2 regions of the Polaromonas potterensis genome follow, and region 1 is predicted to be linked to the other one. Evidence: predicted binding sites of a transcription regulator. Region 1 holds the regulator's gene; the other holds the start of a gene.
The links. Region 1 encodes sigma-54, which starts transcription at its own class of promoters, with help from an activator protein. Its sites were predicted from a motif close to TGGCANGNAANCTGCTTT; they were not measured.
Positions count from the first base shown of each region.

Region 2: the regulator sigma-54 is predicted to act here: its motif matches at 4,158-4,175, upstream of R6254_RS00565 (TorF family putative porin).

Region 1 is NZ_JAWQLX010000001.1:582,838-590,496, reverse strand. Features, by position in the region: gene R6254_RS02820 (THUMP domain-containing class I SAM-dependent RNA methyltransferase) at 1-998, opposite strand, end outside; gene R6254_RS02815 (RNA polymerase factor sigma-54) at 1,156-2,691, opposite strand; gene lptB (LPS export ABC transporter ATP-binding protein) at 2,839-3,606, opposite strand; gene lptA (lipopolysaccharide transport periplasmic protein LptA) at 3,617-4,246, opposite strand; gene R6254_RS02800 (thiol:disulfide interchange protein DsbA/DsbL) at 4,393-5,046, opposite strand; gene R6254_RS02795 (SPOR domain-containing protein) at 5,098-5,781, opposite strand; gene argS (arginine--tRNA ligase) at 5,796-7,469, opposite strand.
Region 2 is NZ_JAWQLX010000001.1:112,388-120,046, reverse strand. Features, by position in the region: gene metH (methionine synthase) at 1-1,340, shown strand, start outside; gene R6254_RS00575 (outer membrane lipoprotein) at 1,529-2,344, shown strand; gene R6254_RS00570 (YifB family Mg chelatase-like AAA ATPase) at 2,477-4,015, opposite strand; gene R6254_RS00565 (TorF family putative porin) at 4,223-5,005, shown strand; gene glnK (P-II family nitrogen regulator) at 5,043-5,381, shown strand; gene amt (ammonium transporter) at 5,410-6,816, shown strand; gene R6254_RS00550 (aldose 1-epimerase) at 6,983-7,659, shown strand, end outside.

The DNA.
Region 1 (7,659 bases):
TGGTCGCGCCCCTGCACCGACGGGATGCCGGCCACACCGGCCACATCAATCCGTTCGCCATAAGGCGGGTTCACCAGCATCACACCGGACGGCGCAGGCGGCATACGTTGCAGAGCGTCACCACCACGCAGTTGTATGGCGCTGGCCACACCCGCACGTTCGGCATTGCGCTCGGCAAAGTCGACCATGCGGAAAGACACATCGCTGCCGAAGATGGGCGCGGTGGGTTCGGTGATGGCGGCTTCGGCCTGGTCGAGCAAGCCTTCCCAGACATGCGGCTGGAAAGGCACAAATTTTTCAAACGCAAAACGCCGGCCCATGCCGGCGGCGATGTTGCGGGCGATCTGCGCCGCTTCAATCACGATGGTGCCGGAGCCGCAGCACGGGTCGTACAGCGGCACGCCCTGTTTGCAAAGCCCCTCCTCGCCGCTCCAGCCGCTGGCAGCCAGCATGGCGGCGGCCAGGGTTTCCTTCAGCGGGGCATCGCCCTTGTCTTCGCGCCAGCCGCGTTTGAACAGCGGCTCGCCCGAGGTGTCGATGTAGAGGGTCACGGTGTCTATGGTCAGGTGCACGTACACACGCACATCGGGCCAGCGGGTGTCGACATCGGGGCGCACATCGTATTTGTCGCGGAAGCGGTCGGCGATGGCGTCCTTGATCTTGAGCGCGGCAAAGTTCAGGCTGGTCAACGGGCTGTGTTGCGCCGTGACCTCGATCTTGAAGGTCTGTTTGGGCGTGAACCAGATTTCCCAGGCCACGGCGGCGGCGGCGTTGTAGAGGTCTTGTTCGCTGCGGTACTGGTTGTGCTGCAGCTCGATCAGCACACGCTGGCTCAGACGGCTGTGCAGGTTGAGCTGCAGCGCGTCGCGCCAGGAGCCGGCCACCTGCACGCCGGCGCGCCAGGCCTTGCCCTGGGTGCCGGTGATACGTTTGACCTCGGCGGCCAGCAGTTCCTCGACACCTGCGGCGCAAGGTAAAAATAGTTGAAGTTGGTTCATATGTGGGGCCTCTAGGGATTTCTAGAAATTCGGTTATCGGGATGCAGGGCAAGGCGTGCGGCGCGCAGGACACCGGAATGCACTTCGGTGCATGAGGATTCCGAGCACCGCGCAACGCGGCCAAGCGCCCGAGAACCGGATTTATAGAAATCCCCCGTTATAGGGATTTTCGCAGGTTCGCCGGTGCGATGCGCAAAGCCTCGCGGTACTTGGCCACGGTGCGGCGTGCGCATTCGATGCCCTGCTCCTTGAGCATTTCGGAAATCTGGTTGTCGCTGAGCGGTTTGGTCAGGCTCTCTGAGGCGACAAACTGCTTGATCAGCGCCCGCACCGCCGTGCTGGAGGCATTGCCGCCGGTTTCCGTGCCCAGCGCCGAACCAAAAAAATACTTCAGCTCGAAGGTGCCAAACGGCGTGTTCATGTATTTGGCCGTGGTCACGCGCGAGATGGTGGACTCGTGCAGGCCCAACTCGTCGGCGATTTCGCGCAACACCAGCGGACGCATGGCGAGTTCGCCATGGGTGAAGAAGTTTTTCTGCCGCTCGACAATCGCGCTGCTGACCCGCAGGATGGTGTCAAAACGCTGCTGGATGTTTTTGATGAACCAGCGCGCCTCCTGCAGGCGCTGCTGCAGGGCCTGGCCGTTCTGGCCCCGGTTCTGCTTGAGCGCATTGGCATAAATGTCGTGCACCCGCAGGCGCGGCATCACGTCGCTGTTGAGCGAAACCTTGAAGCCGCGGCCGGACTTGACCACGATCACATCGGGCACGATGAGGTTGCGCTCGACGTTGACAAAACGCCGGCCCGGCTTGGGGTCCAGCCGGCCTATCAGTGCAATCGCGGCCTTGATCACGGTGTCGGGAAAACCGCACAGCTGCGACAGACGCTTGACGTCGCGTCGAGCCAGCAACTCCATGGGTTGCTGGCACATGGCGATGGCGGCGCGGGTTTCGTCGGAGTTTTTGCACTCCAGCAGTTGCAGGCCCAGGCACTCGGCCAGGTTGCGCGCGCCCACGCCGGCCGGCTCCATGTGTTGCAACAGCTTCAGGGCCACGGTGAACTCGTGCACCATCGCTTCGACTTGTTCCAGGTCGTCCCCGGCCAGACCCGCGGCCAACTCGGCCAGGCTGTCTTCCAGGTACCCGTCGTCGTTGAGCGATTCGATAAGAAAATGCAGCGCCGCCCGGCCTTCGGGCATCAGGCGCAGGGACAGCGCCTGGCGGTGTAAATGGTCTTGCAGCGATTCATGGCTGCGCGCCAGATCGGCGGCATCGACCTCGCTGTCGTCGTTGTTGTTTTTGCGCGGCGCGGCGTCGCCGCCCCACTCGTTGTCGTCGGGCGCGGTGTCGACACTGCCGTCGCCGTCCCAGCTTTCCTCAAGTTTGGCCTCGCTGCTGGGTTCAGCCTCATTTTGGCTTGTAGCCCCCGCGCCATCTGCGCTGACAGCTATGGAATCCGTAGCAGATTCAAACTCACGGGTTTCCTGGCTGACCGGCGTGTCGGCCTGGACCAGGCCAAAGTCTTCGCGCGGCGCGGCTTCTTCGGAGACTTCAAGAAAAGGATTTTCGTCGAGCATCTGCTCGACTTCCTGGCTCAGCTCCAGGGTAGACAGTTGCAGCAGGCGAATCGATTGCTGCAACTGGGGCGTCAGCGCCAGATGCTGCGAAACGCGTAGGGACAGGCCTTGTTTCACGACATCCCTAAGTGCGCGACAAAGCGGGTTGGGATGTATGAACCAAGCGGGGGCCGCGCAACCGGCTTTGCCGGGGCGCAGGCGCCGCCCCCTGCAGGGGGGAGGGAGCTACACGCAGTGAGCGACAAAGGGGGGGAGCCAAAGTGATCACATCTTGAAATGTTCGCCCAGGTAAACCCGGCGCACATCGGCATTGTTCACAATTTCAGAAGGGGTGCCCGTGGCCAGCACGTGGCCATCACTGATGATGCAGGCATGGTCGCAAATGCCCAGGGTTTCACGCACGTTGTGGTCGGTGATCAACACGCCGATGCCGCGGGACTTCAGGAAACCGATGATGCGCTGGATCTCGATCACGGCAATCGGATCGATACCGGCAAAAGGTTCGTCCAGCAAGATAAAACGCGGCTGCGTGGCCAGCGCCCGGGCGATCTCGACACGGCGCCGCTCGCCGCCCGACAGGGCAGGCGCGGGTGAATCACGCAGGTGGTCGACGCGCAAATCCTGCAGCAAGGCGTCCAGGCGTTCGTTGATGGCCTTGGCGCTCAGCGGCTTGCCGGCTTCGTCGGCCTGCAGCTCCAGCACGGCGCGCACATTCTGCTCGACCGTGAGTTTTCGGAAAATCGAGGCTTCCTGCGGCAGATAACTCAGGCCCAGGCGCGAACGCTTGTGGATGGGCATGTGTTCGATGGACTCGCCGTCGATGGTGATCTCGCCGGCGTCGGCGCGCACCAGCCCCACGATCATGTAAAACGACGTTGTTTTGCCGGCGCCGTTGGGGCCTAACAGACCCACAACTTCGCCTTTTTGCACCGTCAGCGAAACATCCCGCACCACCTTGCGGCTGCCGTAGGACTTTTGCAGGCCGGTGGCCACCAGGCGGCTGATGGGCGCGGTTTCCGGAGACACATTCATGGCGTCGGTGTTATTTTTTGTCATTGCCCAGCGTGGTACTGGGCCGCAGAACAGGCGCCGACCCGGAGGGCGCCGCCGGGGCGCCGGGGGCGCCCGCTGCGGGGGCCTGGTTGCGCGGCGCCAGCAGGGCGCGAATCCGGCCCGAGGGGTTGCTGGCCGTGCGGGCTTTCTCGCCGCTGTCGACGGTGAACACGTCGGTCGGGTTGTCGTAAACAATCAGGTTGCCGTGGGTTTCGTCAGCCAGGGTCGCGCCTATGTAGCGACGCAACACGGCCTGGCGGATGAACTTGACGGTGTCGGCGCGGCTGTCGTATTCGATACGTTCGCCTTCACCTTCAATGTATTCGTCGACCAGGTCGCGCTTCTTGCGATAAAACGCCAGCTTGCCGGGCGCCGCGACCACGATGGCGCGCTGGTAACCCTCGGCGTCCTGGATCACATCGACCTGCGCACCCCGGATGATGATGGTGCCCTTGGTGATCACCACGTTGCCGGTGAACACACTGGTTTGATTGAGGTCGTCATGACGCAGGGCGTCGGCCTCGGCGTTCATGGGCTGGTCGCGATCGGCCTTTTCAGCCGCAACCGGAAAGACCGCCAGGGTGGCGGCCAGCATCAGTACACAGGCGGGGTAGTTCATAAAGGCACGAATCTTGCTGCTTTGGTGGTGTTGCTTCATTGTAGCCATGGCACTCCCCGGAATTGGCAAGGTGCATAAAAAACCCGCCGGATCAGGGCGGGTGAGGCGAAATACCCGGCGGCGGCATCCAGCTGGCCGCTTGGGGATTAAGCTTTTCGGGCCTGGGTAATCAGGTAGTCCGTCACCAGCAGCGCGCGATCCATGGTTTTTGCCAGTTCGCCTGAAGTATAGAAACGCCCGGCCACGCCCAGGGCTGGCACGCCGTCCACCTTGTAGGCGTCTTGCAACTGCGTGGCCTTGCGAGCCTTGGTGGCGATGCCAAAGGAGTTGTACATTTCCACAAACTTGGCCTTGTTGATGCCTTGCTTCTCGGCCCAGGCGGCCACCAGCTCGGGGGTGTTCAGCATCTGCTTTTCGTTATGAATCGCGAAAAACACCTTTTTGTGGAGTTCGTCGACCTTGTTCATGGCTTCCAGCACATAGTAAAGACGCTGCTGCGGCTCGAAGTCGGCGCGGAAGGACACCGGCACACGCCGCACCGCCACGTCTTGGGGCGCTTTTTTGCTCCAGGCGTCAAACGCCGGCTCAAACTGGTTGCAGTGCGGGCAGCTGTACCAGAAAAACTCCACCACCTCGACCTTGCCGGCCGGCGCGTCGACCGGTGCGCGTTTGTCGAGCAGCAGGTAATCGCGGCCTTCCTGGGGCGCTTGGCCCTGGGCCTGGGCCGAGGTTGTCAAAGCGCCCAGGGAAGCGGCGGCAGCCACGGAAGCGGCGGATATCGAAAATTCACGTCTTTGCATCAAGCATTTCTCCATTAGTGCGACAGGTTGGACACCCTGGCCTCAGAAAGTTCAGCGCTGAACCCGGACCAGGGCAGTTTCGATGCCGCTGCCATCCAGGCGCTCCTTGGCTTTGTCGGCATCCTCTTTTTTATCAAACGGCCCGAGGCGCACGCGAAACACGGTGCGGCCCGACTGTTCGCGCTCGGTGACCTTGGCTTCCAGGCCCATCAGCGAGATTTTGGCGCGCTGCTGCTCGGCGTCTTCAGGCGTGCGGAAAGCCCCGACCTGCACAAAATAATTGAAAGGGTCCGGGCCGGACGCAGTGGCCGGCGTCGCCAGCTTGGCTTTGGCCAGGTCACCGATGGGGTCGGCCGATGGCGGTTTCGCGGGCTTGACGGTCGGGTCGGCCACGGGTTTCTGCGCGGTCACAGGCGCTTGCGGCGTGACATCGGTCACCGGGCCGCCGGACGCAGTGGCCGCCGCTGGCGCGGACGCCGGTTTGGCCGGATTTTTGCCGTACAACGGTGCGTTCGGGTTCCAGTTCTGGTTCTTTTTGGCCTCGGCCGCGTCATGGTCGGGGTTGCGCGACTGGCCCTTGTTCATGAAAGGCACGGGCACCTTGGTGATGTAAACGGCCACGGCCAGCGCCGCGGCCAAGCCAATCAGCGCGCCAATGATCAGGCCCAGAAAGGTGCCGCCGCGTTGTGGGTTCATGCCTGGCCGGCTGGGCCGGTGGGAGGGGGTACGCGCCATGGTCTCATCATTCCTTACATTTTGCGCGGGGCATCAACACCCAGCACGGCGAGGCCATTGTGCAACACCTGCGCCGTCGCCGCGACCAGGGCCAGGCGCGCGAGTTTGACCACGGCGTCATCAACCAGGATGCGCTCGGCATCGTAATAGCTGTGGTAACAGGCGGCCAGTTCGCGCAGGTAAAACGCCACGTCGTGCGGCGCAAAACCGCTGGCGGCGTTGCTCAGCATGTCGGGGTATTTGGCGATCAGCAGCATCAAGGCCTGGGCCTGCGGGCTGTCCAGCGCTGACAGGTCCACCGACTTGAGTTCGGCCTCGTCGCCGCCCCAGGCGGTCAGCACCGAGCAGATGCGGGCATGGGCGTATTGCACGTAATACACCGGGTTTTCGTTGTTTTTCGCCAGCGCCAGGTCGATGTCGAAGATGTATTCGGTGTCGGGCTTGCGGCTGAGCAAAAAGAAACGCACGGCGTCCTTGCTGGTCCACTCGATCAGGTCGCGCAAGGTCACATAACTGCCGGCGCGTTTGGATATCTTGACCTCTTCGCCATTGCGCACGACCCGCACCATGGTGTGCAAGACGTAGTCGGGGTAGCCCTGAGGCACACCCTCATTGGCCGCCTGCAGACCGGCGCGCACCCGGGCAATCGTGCCGTGGTGGTCCATGCCCTGGATGTTGATGGCCTTGCTGTAGCCGCGCTCCCATTTGGCCAGGTGGTAAGCCACGTCAGGCACAAAATAGGTGTAGCTGCCGTCGCTCTTTTTCATCACACGGTCTTTGTCGTCACCGTAGTCGGTGGACTTGAGCCACAAAGCGCCGTCCTGCTCGTAGGTCTTGCCGGCGTTCTTGAGTTTGGCCACCGTGGACTCGACCCGGCCCGAGCTGTACAGGCTGGACTCCAGGTAGTAGTTGTTGAACTTGACCGAGAAGGCTTTGAGGTCCAAATCCTGCTCGTGGCGCAGGTAGGCAACGGCGAACTGGCGGATCGAGTCGGTGTCTTCCACGTCGCCCGAGGCGGTGTATTCGCGGTCGTCGGACTTGACGGTTTTTTTGGCCAGGAAGTCAGCCGCGATATCGGCGATGTAGTCGCCGTTGTAGGCCGACTCCGGCCAGCCGGCGTCGCCGGGCTTGATGCCCTTGGCGCGCGCCTGCGTGCTGGCAGCCAGCGTCTGGATCTGCACACCGGCGTCGTTGTAATAAAACTCGCGATAAACCTCGGCGCCCTGGGTGACAAACAGGTTGCAGATGGCGTCACCCAGGGCGGCCTGGCGGCCATGGCCCACATGCAACGGCCCGGTCGGGTTGGCCGACACAAACTCGACAATCATGCGCTGGCCGTTGGCGGCCTGGGTGCCGTAGCCGGGTCCGGCCTTGAGCACTTCGCGCACGGTTTCTTGCTTGGCTGCGGGTTTGAGGCGGATGTTGATGAAGCCGGGGCCGGCGATCTCGATGGCGTCCACCCAACGCTCGAAAGCCGGGGCTTTCAGCAGGAGGGCGCGCAGGTTCTCGGCCAACTGGCGGGGATTGAGTTTGAGCGGCTTGGCCAGCTGCATGGCGGCCGTGCAGGCGAAATCGCCATGGGCCGCCACTTTGGGGGATTCAAACGCGGCCTTGTCGCCTGCGCCTGGGGAAAGTTCTTCCAGCCCCGCAGCCAGGGCCGCGAGCAGGTCTTGTTTAATCGAGAGCATGGGCCGATTTTACGGTTAAGAGCCTGCTCCCAATCTCGATGGGGTCGCGTTGGGACGCAATCGGGATGAGTTGGTCGCCAAGATCACGCAGCATGGGCTCATGCCCATGCAAGGGATTTGGTGGGCAAATCGCCCGATTTCGCCCCAACCCGAAGGGCAGGTGCCTTTTCGGGCGCTCCGCGGCGTTGCG
Region 2 (7,659 bases), 470 kb from region 1:
CTGGTCTGATCACGCCCAGCCTGGAAGAAATGCAATACGTGGCCGGTGAGATGCAGAAGGACGACCATTTCCGCATCAAAAAAATCCCGCTGATGATTGGTGGCGCCACCACCAGCCGTGTGCACACCGCCGTGAAAATTTCGCCGCATTACGAAGGCCCGGTGGTCTATGTGCCGGACGCCTCGCGCAGCGTCAGTGTGGCGCAAAGTTTGTTGAGTGACCAGGCCGCCAAATACATCGACGAGCTCAACAGCGACTACGACAAGGTGCGCACCCAACACGCCAACAAAAAACAAATCCCGATGTGGCCGCTGGCCAAGGCGCGTGCGAACAAGACACCGATTGACTGGACCCGCTACACGCCGCCCGTGCCCAAATTTATTGGCCGGCGTGTGTTCAAGAATTTCGATCTGGCGGAGTTGGCCAACTACATCGATTGGGGCCCCTTCTTCCAGACCTGGGATTTGGCCGGCCCTTTCCCGGCCATCCTGAAAGACGAGGTGGTGGGCACCGAGGCGGTGCGGGTCTATGCCGACGCGCAACGCATGCTCAAACGCCTGATCGAAGGCCGCTGGCTGACGGCCAGCGGGGTGATGGGGTTGTACCCGGCCAACAGCGTGGGTGACGACATCGAGATTTATACCGACGAGTCGCGCAGCGAGGTGGCCATGACCTGGTACGGCCTGCGCCAGCAGGCCGAGAAAACCGCCCTTGAAGGCGTGATGCGGCCCAGCCGCTGCCTGGCAGACTTTGTGGCGCCGAAGCAGCTCGCTCCTGAAGTGATAGCTGCTCGCGCACAAGGGGCGGGGGCTACAGGCCCAAAAGACTCACAAATTCAGGACTACATCGGTGTTTTCGCCGTGACCGCCGGTCTGGGCGCCGAGAAGAAGGAAAAATACTTCAACGACGACAACGATGACTACTCGTCCATCATGCTCAAGGCCCTGGCCGACCGCCTGGCCGAAGCTTTTGCCGAAGCGATGCACAAGCGGGTGCGGCAGGACTTGTGGGGTTATGCCGCCGACGAAACCCTGAGTCCCGAGGACATGATCGCGGAAAAATACCAGGGCATACGTCCGGCGCCAGGCTATCCGGCTTGCCCGGACCACAGCGTGAAAAAAGAGATGTTCGAGCTGCTGCAGGCGGCGGACATCGGCATGGCACTGACTGAAAGCCTGGCCATGACACCGGCTGCCAGCGTCAGCGGTTTTTACCTGAGCCACCCGCAAAGTGTGTATTTCAACGTCGGCAAGATCGGTGATGACCAATTGCAGGATCTGGCCCAGCGGCGCGGTGAGAAGGCCGAAGATTTGCAACGTTTGCTGGCGCCCAATTTGTAGCCAAGCAACGTGACCTTTGTCACGGTGGACGGGATTTTTTACTTCCCGTTGAGGGCGACATCCCCTGTCTTTACAAAAAAACACGCGCGGCCGGCGGGCGCCGTGTACCTTTTGGCTGTTTCGCACGTTCAGGTAGGGGGCCCTGTCCGGGCGCTGCGATTCAAGCTTTACAAAAGAAAGGCCGAACCATGAACACCTCCACGGAAAATCTTCAGCCGGGCCAGCAAGCGGCATCGTCGGCCAACAAACCCTTGTGGGCGGCCGTGGCCGTTCTCAGTGTGGCGGTGCTGGGCATGGGCGGCACCATGATTTACAACCAGCGTGCGCAGATACCCCCGGTTGCCACGGTGGCGGCCGTGACGCCGGCCCCGACGGTGGCGGCGCCGCTGCTGGCCGCACCGGCCGCCGTTGCCCATGCCGCCGATGACCTGGCCGAAAAGCCGGCGGCGGCGCCCGCCAAGCCCGCACCGGTACCGATCAAAAAAGTGGTCAAACCCGTGCTCAAGCCCGTACCGGCGCCGGCACCCAGCTATTCCGGCGTGTCGCCCGCGCCTTATCCCGCTCCCGCGCCTGTGGTGGTGGCCGCGCCGGTGTGTGCGGTGTGCGGCAGGGTTGAGTCGGTGACGCCGGTCGAACGTTCGAGCAAGCCGGCCGGTGTCGGCGTGGGAACGGTGGCTGGCGGCGTGCTGGGCGCGGTTCTGGGCAACCAGGTCGGCCACGGCGGAGGCCGGGCCGCCGCCACCATTCTGGGCGCGGTAGGCGGTGGTTTTGCCGGCAATGCGATTGAAGGCCATGTCCGCAAAGAGACGGTGTACCAGGTCGGTGTGCACATGGACGACGGCTCGCGCCGCATGGTGGAAGTGGCGCAGCCCCCCAGCATTGGCAGCCAGGTGACGGTGCAGGGTTCTACGCTGCGCGGCAATGACGGCGTCAGCTACGGCCCGAAACCTGTGGCCGCGCCCGCCACTGTGCAGCCTGCGCGCTCGGATGAATTGAACCGTTGAGCCGGCAGCTTGCGCTGTCTGACGGCACCAAGAGGTGATACCCGGTAAGCGCCAGAAAAAAGTCTGCCCGGCTTGCATCTGGCGCTTTTTTGCGCCCGGTACCGACCCAAAGAGGCACGCTGGTTCGTTCGCTCAATGCGCCGCCTTGAGCACGCGGCGGTATTGCACCGCCTCGGCCACATGGCTGACCTGCACGGTGGCTTCACCGGCCAGGTCGGCGATGGTTCTGGCCACCTTCAGGCAGCGGTGAATACCACGGCCCGACCAGCCCAGGCGGGCAGCGGCGATGTTCAAAAACTTCGCGGCGGCAGCGTCCAGCTGGCATTGCGTGTCAATGGCTTTGCCCTGCAGCGCCTGGTTGCTGCTGCCCTGGCGTGTCATGGCGCGTTCGCGGGCCAGCACCGTCCGCTGCCGGATGTCGGCCGTGCTTTCACCCGGCGCCGTGCCCAGCAACTCATCGGCGCCTAACGTGCCAACTTCCACATGCAGGTCAATACGGTCCAGCAGCGGGCCGCTGAGTTTGCCCTGGTAACGCGAGACCTGGTCCGGCGAGCAGCGGCAGGCGCGCAAGCTGGAGCCCAGGTAACCGCAGGGGCAGGGGTTCATGGCGGCGACCAGCTGAAAACGCGCGGGGAATTCTGCACGTTGGGCGGCGCGCGAAATCGTGATGCTGCCTGATTCCAGCGGCTCACGCAAAGCTTCCAGCGCGGCTCTGGGAAATTCCGGCAATTCGTCCAAAAACAAAACACCATGGTGGGCCAGGGAAATTTCGCCAGGCCGGGGTGGCGAGCCGCCGCCGACCAGGGCCACAGCGCTGGCGGTGTGATGCGGTGAACAGGTTGGGCGTTGGGCCCAGCGGTCCAGTGAAAAGCGTCCGCCCAGCGAGGCAATCGCCGCGCTTTGCAGCGCCTCTTCGGTGCTCATGGCCGGCAGCAGGCCGGCAAAACGCTGAGCCAGCATGGACTTGCCGGAACCAGGCGCACCGACCATCAACAGGCTGTGGCCACCGGCTGCGGCTATTTCCAGTGCCCGTTTGGCTGCGGCCTGGCCTTTGACGTCCGACAGGTCGGGGTACGGTATGTCCTGGTGTTGCGCGCTGGCATGCAGCCGAACCCAGCCGTCCATGGCTTCGGGCAACGTGTCGCCCGGCAGGAATTGCCTGACCACGTCGAGCAGGTGGTGGGCGCGGTAGACCTCGGTGCCCGGCACCAGCGCGGCTTCCTGGGCGCTGCCTTCGGGCAGCACGAGTTTGGGTTTGGCCTGGCCAGCGTCAGCACCCGCCAGCGCCAGGCTCATGGCCAGCGCGCCGCGTATGGGGCGTAAATCGCCGCCCAGGGACAGCTCCCCGGCAAATTCGTAACCGGCCAGCTTGTGGGTATCAATCTGGCCGCTGGCGGCCAGGATGCCCAGGGCGATGGCCAAGTCGAAGCGGCCGGAGTCCTTGGGCAGGTCCGCCGGGGCCAGGTTGACCGTGATGCGCTTGTTGCTGGGAAATTCCAGCCCGGTGTTTTGAATCGCCGAACGCACACGTTCACGCGCTTCCTTGACCTCGGTCTCCGCCAGCCCGACCAGGGTGAAGCTGGGCAGGCCGTTGGCCAGGTGCACTTCCACACACACCGGATGGGCCTGCAGGCCCAGCAACGCACGGCTTTGCACTAAAGATAAGCTCATTGTCCGTTTTCTCCCTGCTTGCGCACCACGAATGCGCATCCGACTCGGCACTAACTTGGTGCGAACCTCTTTTTCTGAGCTACATCTTGTCACACGGCCGCCTCTGTATGAGAAGACGCGCAACTTTGACGCTGCGGAGCTTTGGCACGCTCCATGCTAATTGAAGCTGGCTGCAGTTCCTACTTTTAACTATCAATGGAGTTTTTAATGAAATTGACCACTCAAAAAACGATGCTGGTGATGGCGCTGACCCTGGCAGGCTCGGCATTTGCCCAGACCGCCGCACCGGCGCCGGCACCTGTGCCGGACTCCACGCTGTCCTACAACATCGGTGCCACCACCGATTACCGCTACCGCGGTATTTCGCAAAGTGGCAAAAAGCCCGCTTTGTCGGCCGGTATTGATTACGCCCACAGCAGCGGCTTTTATCTCGGGACCTGGGCGTCGAGCATCACCTGGCTGAAAGACACAACGGCCAACCCCAACACCACCAAGGGTCCGGTGGAAATTGACCTCTACGGCGGTTACAAAGGGTCCCTGGCCGAAGGTGTGGGTTACGACGTCGGTGGTCTCTACTACTGGTATGCCGGCAACAACCTGAAAAAGACCCCAGGCCTGGTGAGCCCCAACACCTTCGAGCTCTATGGCGCCCTCACTGTCGGGATAGTCACGGCCAAGTATTCACACGCCACGACCAATTTGTTTGGCACGGCCAACAGCAAAAACAGCGGCTACCTCGACCTCAGCGCCAACTTTGACCTGGGGTCGGGCTGGTCCATCGTGCCCCACGTCGGCGCGCAAAAAATCAAGAACGGCAATTCGTATACCGACTACTCGGTGGCCGTCAACAAGGATATCGACGGCTTGGTGCTGAGCCTGGCGGTGGTGGGCACCAGTGGTCTGGGTTCTGCCCCTTACACCTTGCCCGGCTCGGGTACACGTGACCTGGCCAAAGATGGCCTGGTCCTCTCGGTCAAGAAAACTTTCTGAAACAAACCGGCATAAACGCTGGGGCAAAGGAGAACATATGAAACTCGTAACGGCCATCATCAAACCGTTCAAGCTGGACGAAGTGCGCGAGGCGCTGTCCGGTATTGGCGTGCAAGGCATCACCGTGACCGAAGTCAAGGGTTTCGGCCGTCAAAAAGGCCACACCGAGCTTTATCGGGGCGCGGAATACGTTGTCGACTTTTTGCCCAAGGTCAAGATCGAGGCGGCGGTGTCCGACGAGCTGGTTGACCGTGTCATCGAAGCCATCGAGGGCGCAGCCCGCACCGGCAAGATCGGCGACGGCAAGGTCTTTGTCTACAACCTGGAACAAGTTGTGCGCATCCGCACCGGTGAAACCGGCAAGGAAGCCCTGTAAGGCTCAACCCTAAAAAGAGAACATTGCCATGAAAAAAATACTTGCTTCCCTTGCTCTGGGCCTGAGTTTGCTGGCCACTGGCGCAGCCGTGCTGGCGCAGGCACCGGTACCGGCCGCCACAGAGTCGGCCGTGGTGGCGCCTGCGGCTGTGGTGGTGGCACCCGCTGCGGTGCTTGTCGCGCCAGCGGCCGTGGTCGTGGCCCCTGCGGTTACACCCAAGCTCGACAGCGGCGACACCGCCTGGATGTTGACCTCCACCATGCTGGTCATCCTGATGGTCATCCCCGGGCTGGCGCTGTTTTACGGCGGCCTGTCGCGCTCCAAAAACATGTTGTCGGTGCTGGTGCAGGTCTTTGTGATCTTCGCGCTCATCACCTTGTTGTGGGCGGTCTACGGCTACAGCCTGGCGTTTGGCGGCGAAGGCACTTTCTTCGCCGGCTTCGACAAGCTTTTCCTCAAAGGTATTGCGGCGGACACCTTGTCGGGCGCCTTGCCGACCATTCCTGAATACGTGTTTGTGGCCTTCCAGTCGACCTTCGCGGCCATCACCGTGGCGCTGATCGTGGGCTCGTTTGCCGAACGTATGCGCTTCTCCGCGGTGCTGATCTTCGCCGTGCTCTGGTTCACCTTCAGCTACATCCCGATGGCCCACATGGTCTGGGGCGGCGGTCTGCTCGGTAAAGACGGCGCACTTGACTTTGCCGGTGGCACCGTGGTGCACATCAACGCCGGTGTGGCCGGTCTGGTGGGGGCTTACATGCTGGGCAAACGTATCGGCTTCGGCAAGGAAGCCCTGACGCCGCACAGCCTGACCTTGACCATGGTCGGCGCCTCCCTGCTGTGGGTGGGCTGGTTCGGTTTCAACGCCGGCTCGGCGGGTGCTGCCAACGGCGTGGCCGGTCTGGCGTTTATCAACACCATCCTGGCCACCAGCGCTGCGACCTTGGCCTGGATAGGCGGCGAAGCGCTGCACAAAGGCAAGGCCTCCATGCTGGGTGCGGCTTCCGGTGCTGTCGCCGGTCTGGTGGCGGTGACGCCAGCGGCCGGTTTTGTCGGCCCGATGGGCTCTATCGTGCTGGGCCTGGTGGCCGGCCTGGTCTGTTTGTGGGGCGTGGGTGGCCTGAAGAAAATGCTGGGCGCCGATGACGCGTTTGACGTGTTCGGCGTGCACGGTGTCGGCGGCATCATAGGCGCCATCCTGACCGGTGTGTTCGCAGCGCCCAGCCTGGGTGGCACTCAGCCCGCCGACTTCGCCATGGGTCACCAGGTCTGGGTGCAGGTCAAGAGTGTGTTGCTCACCGTGGCCTGGTCTGGCGTGGTGGCTTTCCTGGCCTACAAGATTGCGGATCTGCTGGTCGGTCTGCGTGTGAGTGAAGAGGCCGAACGCGAAGGCCTGGACATCACCTCGCACGGTGAAACCGCTTACAGCCGTTAAAGCGGACAAGCCATGGCTGCAGCGCAGCCATGGCGGGAATGGTTAGCGAGAGTCTCCTTTGGATATTGGGCCCGCACGGACTTCAGTTTGGCGGGCCATTTTTTTTGATGATCGGCAAGGCCGACGGGTCGCGTGCCCGATGCACAATGGCACAAGGAGAGTTGCCATGACCGAGTCCATCACCTTGTCCAGTGCCAGCCTGCGTTGTGACATCAAGCCCGATCTGGGTGGCTGTATCAGCGGCCTGTGGCTGGGCGATACACCGGTCCTGCGTTCCACGCCCGCGAACGAGTTGTTGTCGGTGCGTCTGGCCGGCAGTTACCCGCTGGTGCCTTTTTCCAACCGGGTCGGCCATGCCACCCTGAAATGGCAGGGCACCAGTCATCCCTTGGTGCAAAACAATGGGCCGGAACCCCATGCCATTCACGGCCTGGGTTGGCAGCGGCCCTGGCAGGTGCTGGCGCAGAACGACGCGCTGCTGATGCTGGCCTGCGAACACCGGGCCGACGCCGCCTGGCCTTTTGCTTTTGATGCCTCGCAAACCTTTAGGCTCCACGGCAACACTCTCGAGTTGACGCTCAGCATGACCAACCAGTCGGCCGTGCCGGCCCCGGCCGGCCTGGGCTGGCACCCTTATTTTGTCAAACGCCCTGGCAGCCACCTGGTATTTGAAGCCAGCGGGCGCTGGGAAATGAGTGGCGAAAAACTGCCCACGCATCGCCAGCCTTCACGCGGACTCGACGTGGACTGCGCCTCCCTTGATGTGGACCACTGTTTTGACGGCTGGACCGGTGTGGCGCACTTGCGCGACGAGTTGTTGTACACCCGCATCACGTCCAACCT